2 regions of the Amycolatopsis sp. Poz14 genome follow, and region 1 is predicted to be linked to the other one. Evidence: riboswitches for the same ligand, from Rfam matches in the RefSeq annotation. Region 1 holds a riboswitch; the other holds the start of a gene.
What was found. A riboswitch is a leader RNA that binds a small molecule or an ion and turns the genes downstream of it on or off. The one in region 1 is predicted to bind cobalamin.
Positions count from the first base shown of each region.

Region 2: another riboswitch for cobalamin. It lies ahead of FKO37_RS05135 (hypothetical protein); the one in region 1 lies ahead of metE (5-methyltetrahydropteroyltriglutamate--homocysteine S-methyltransferase).

Region 1 is NZ_JACLHD010000001.1:7,652,996-7,655,379, forward strand. Features, by position in the region: gene FKO37_RS35535 (ribonucleotide-diphosphate reductase subunit beta) at 1-434, shown strand, start outside; cobalamin riboswitch at 610-832, shown strand; gene metE (5-methyltetrahydropteroyltriglutamate--homocysteine S-methyltransferase) at 930-2,384, shown strand, end outside.
Region 2 is NZ_JACLHD010000001.1:1,023,364-1,025,747, reverse strand. Features, by position in the region: gene FKO37_RS05140 (CbiQ family ECF transporter T component) at 1-957, opposite strand, end outside; gene FKO37_RS05135 (hypothetical protein) at 944-1,594, opposite strand; cobalamin riboswitch at 1,607-1,737, opposite strand; gene FKO37_RS05130 (Gfo/Idh/MocA family protein) at 1,785-2,384, shown strand, end outside.

The sequences.
Region 1 (2,384 bases):
TGTCGCTGGGCCGGCGGAACAAGATGGTCGGCATCGCCGAGCAGTACCAGTACATCCTGCGCGACGAGTCGATCCACCTGAACTTCGGCATCGACTGCATCAACCAGATCAAGATCGAGAACCCGCACCTGTGGACCGAGGAGTTCCAGGCCGAGGTGCGCGGAATGCTGCAGGACGCGTGCGAGCTCGAAGTGAAGTACGCCCGAGACACCATGCCGCGCGGCATGCTCGGCCTGTCGGCTGACCTGTGCGAGCAGTACATGCACTTCATCACCGACCGGCGCGCCCAGCAGATCGGCCTCACCCCGATCTATGGCGAGAACGAAAACCCGTTCCCGTGGATGTCGGAGGCGATGGACCTGAAGAAGGAGAAGAACTTCTTCGAAACCCGCGTCATCGAATACCAGTCCGGCGGCGCACTCGACTGGGACTGATCCCGGTTCCGGCACAACGCTGAACACTCGGCCCCGTCCTGGTTCGCCAGGGCGGGGCCGAGTCGCGTTTCGGCGAGCCGGTCTGTTTCGCCACCACTGCGTGGTCCGAGGCCGCACTGAATCCCGCCATCCGGGAGCCGCGTCCGGCTTGTGCCGGATCCGCGCGGAAACCGCTAAGCTCAGCCCCGCCACTGGTTCGCCAGGACGCAGCCGCGTCCCGGCGAGGCAACAGGGAACCCGGTGCGATTCCGGGACTGCCCCGCAGCGGTATGTGGGAACGAAAGCTGTCACCGCGAAACGCGGTAAAGCACTGGGCGCCCAGCCCGGGAAGCGACAGCCGGTAGGCACGAGCGATACGCCCACGAGTCCGAATACCTGCCAATGGCACGCACGCCGACGGCGTGCGTGAGTCCGGGCCTCGCGGGAAGGGCACCGACCGAAGCACGACTTCCGCGTGCCCGGACTCTTCCGGCGAGCACGTGAGGATGCATTGCTGTGACCACGATCGGCACCACGATTCTCGGCTATCCGCGGATCGGCCCAGCCCGAGAACTCAAACGAGCACTCGAGTCCTACTGGTCAGGAAAAACCACCGAAGAAGACCTCCTGACCGCCGGACGGCAGCTGCGCGAGCAAACCTGGACAGCCCTGCGAGACCAGGGCCTCGACTCAATCCCGTCCAGCACTTTCTCGCTCTACGACCAGGTGTTGGACACCGCCGCCCTCTTCGGCGCTCTGCCGGACCGCTTCACCCTGCTGGGCCTGTCGCCACTGGACACCTACTTCGCCGCCGCGCGGGGAGTCCCGGACGCACCCGCCCTCGAAATGACGAAGTGGTTCGACACCAACTACCACTACCTGGTCCCCGAACTAGGCCCGGACTCCCGCTTCGCACTCACCGGCACCGCCCCGATCGACGAAGTCCGCGAAGCACAAGCGCTAGGCATCACGCCACGCCCGGTACTCGTCGGACCGGTCACTTTCCTACTGCTGGCCAAGCCCACCGAACCCGGCTTCACCCCGCTGGAACTGCTGGACGAACTACTGCCCGCCTACGCCGAACTTCTGGGCAAGCTGGCCGACGAGGGCGTCGAATGGGTCCAGTTGGACGAACCAGCCTTCGCGACAGACCGAACCACGCCGGAGTTCAACGCACTCACCCGCGCTTACCACTGGCTGGCCAAGGAAACCCACCGCCCGAAACTCCTGGCAGCCGGATACTTCGGCGGCCTCGGCCGAGCACTGGGCGTCCTGGCCCGCTCCCCCATCGAAGCAATAGCCGTGGACCTGGTAACCGATGAGTCCTTTGTGGACAAAATTGCAGCAGAAGGAGCACTGCGAGACAAGGAAGTCCTAGCCGGAGTAGTAGACGGCCGAAATGTCTGGCGCACCGACCCAGACGTCGCACTAGCCCACGCAGCACAACTGCGAGACACCGCCGCACACGTGAGCATCTCAACGTCGTGCTCGCTACTTCACGTCCCCTACGACGTGAACGCGGAAACAGACCTCGCCCCGCGCCTCAAGAACTGGCTGGCGTTCGCGAAGCAAAAGGTGGACGAGGTCGTCCTGCTAGGCCGAGCCCTCAGCGGAGAGACCGCAGACCTCACTCCAGCCCGAGCCGCGGCCGCCGACCGAGCCGGAGCCGCCGAACTCAACGACGCCAACGTCCGTGCACGAGTCAACGCACTCCGCCCAGTAGACACCGTCCGCGCGCCGTATGCAGAACGCGCTGCGGCACAACAACAATCACTGAACCTGCCCCCACTCCCGACCACCACAATCGGCTCCTTCCCGCAAACCAGCGAGGTCCGCCGAGCCCGAGCCGCACACCGCGCGGGCAAACTCGACGACACCGCCTACCGCACCGCGATGCGCACCGAAATCGACCGCGTCGTACGGCTGCAGGAAGACCTCGGCCTAGACGTCCTGGTCCACGGCGAACCCGAG
Region 2 (2,384 bases), 6.6 Mb from region 1:
GGTGAGCGAAACCGGGTCGGCGAGCAGCACGAGCACCGCGGTCGCGACGCCGCACAGCGCGACCAGCGTTTCCGGCAGCCGCCACGGATCGGGCCGGTAGGTCGTGCGGCGGATCTGCCGTCCGCCGAGCACGAATCCGGCGGCGGCCAGCACCAGCCCGGCGATGAGCATCGGCACGCCAAGCCACGACGCGGACCCGTCGAGGACGCCGTAAACCCCGACCGCGACGCCGACCAAACCGGCCAGCACGCAGGTCGCGATCAGCATCCGGACGCGCGGGGAGAGGTAGCCGCGCCGCCCGTAGCCGCGGGAATCCATGGCCGCCGCGAGTTGCAGCGACCGGTCCATGGCGTCGGCGAGCACCGGCACGAAAATCCCCTTCACGAACCGGAAGCCACGCGTCTTCCCGGAGCGCAGCCGCCGCGCCCGACGCACCCGCTGCACGCTCTCGACCAGCTGCGGGGCCACCGACAGCGCGACGGTCACCGCCGTCCCCACCTCATACAGCGCCCCGGGTACCGCCTTGAGCAGGCGTTTCGGGTTCGCCAACGCGTTCGCGGCACCGACGCAGAGCACGATCGTCGCCAGCCGGAGCCCGTCGTAAAGCCCGCCGAGCAGCTCCTCGGCCGAGGTGGGGCCGAGGAGCTGGATGCCGGCCGCGACGCTCGGCAACGGGATGGTCGGCAGCGTGAACAGGATGTGGCCGCCGTCCTCGCCGCCGATCAGGATCCGGAACAGCACGCGCGATGCCAGGATCACCGCGGCGATCCAGGCGTACATCCGGAACGCCAGCGCCCACGGCGCGTCGCCGCGGCGGAGCACCACGACGAACCCGGCCACCGCGATCACCAAAGCGAGCAGCACCGGGTTCGTGGTCCGGCTCGCGGCGACGGCGAGCGCGAGCGCCCACACCCACCACGCGCCGGGATGGAGCGCTCGCGGACTACTGCCCAGCACGCCTGCGGCGCACCGCGACGACCGTCCCGGCCGCCACGAGCAGCACGACGACCACGATGCCGATCACCAGTCCCCACGAGAACCCGCTGTCCGAAGTGGACGCCGGAGCCTGCGCGGGCGCGTTGGCCTTGCGCACCGGTTCGGTGCGCGGCGGCGGATACTCGGTGTAGGACTTGCCGATCGCGAACGACCAGCCCTCGAATGCTCCGGCGGGCGGCTTCCAGCTCTGCGCGCCGACCTGCGCCGACTGCCATTTGCCGCCGTTGGTGGCGGTCCAGAAGCTCCACGACGCCTTCTCCGGCGGCATGCCGGTGCAGGTCTGATCCGCGGGCTTGCTCTCGATCTTGCACATCACGGCCAGGCCGTATTTGCCCGCGCCGGTGAGTTCGAAGCCGGCGTTTTGCAGTGCGGTGACGCCGTTTTCCTGCTTGCCCGGCGCGCACCGGATGAGGGTTTCCCCGCCAAGCCCCTGGAAATCGACGATCACCGTGACGCCGTTGTCGTCCTGGCAGTAGCCGTCGGTGCCCTTGCCGGGCGTGGTGGCCGAGGCGGAAGAAGCACCGCCGAGACCGGTAGCGACGAGAAGAGCGCAGCCGGCGAGGACTCGCCCCCAGTGCCGCGCGTGCACGAACCGCATGTCAGATGTACCTCGCATCGATCGGACCACGACGGGCGATCCGGCTCGCGGTCCCTCGCGGGGCCGCTCACGGTTGCGGGCCAGCGCCGGATTCCCACCGGCTTCCCCCGTTCGTGGCGAAGAACTTGTCGACGTTAACGCACCGCAGGCCGCGCCGGAAGCGACCGCGGACACACCTACACTTCCGGGCGTGGGACAGGACCAGCTGCGCGTCGGCCTCGTAGGAACCGGACCGTGGGCCACCACGGTGCACGCCCCCGGGCTCGCGGACCATCCGGGGACCGTGCTCAGTGCTGTGTGGAGCCGAAGGCCGGAGGCCGCCACCGCGCTGGCGCAGGCCTACGACGCCGTGCCCACCAGCGATCTGGACGAGCTGTTCGAGCAGGTCGACGCGCTCGCGTTCGCCGTGCCGCCGACCGTGCAGGCCGAACTGGCGACCCGGGCCGCGGAGGCGGGCAAGCACCTGATCCTGGAGAAACCGATCGCCCCCGACCTGGCCACGGCGCAGCGTCTCGCGGACGCCGTGACGTCCGCTGGCGTCGCTTCGCTGGTGATGCTGACGCTGCGGTTCGCGCAGCAAACGCGCGATTGGCTGGACGGCGTCACCGCGGCTGGCGGCTGGCGAGGCGGCAGCGTGCACTGGCTGTCGGGCGCACTGCTCAGCGGCAAATACGCGACCTCGGCCTGGCGGCAGGATCCGGCCGGCGGCGCGCTCGCCGACATCGGCCCGCACGCGTTCGACCTGCTCGATGCCGCCCTCGGCCCGATCACCGACGTCCTTGCCGCCCAC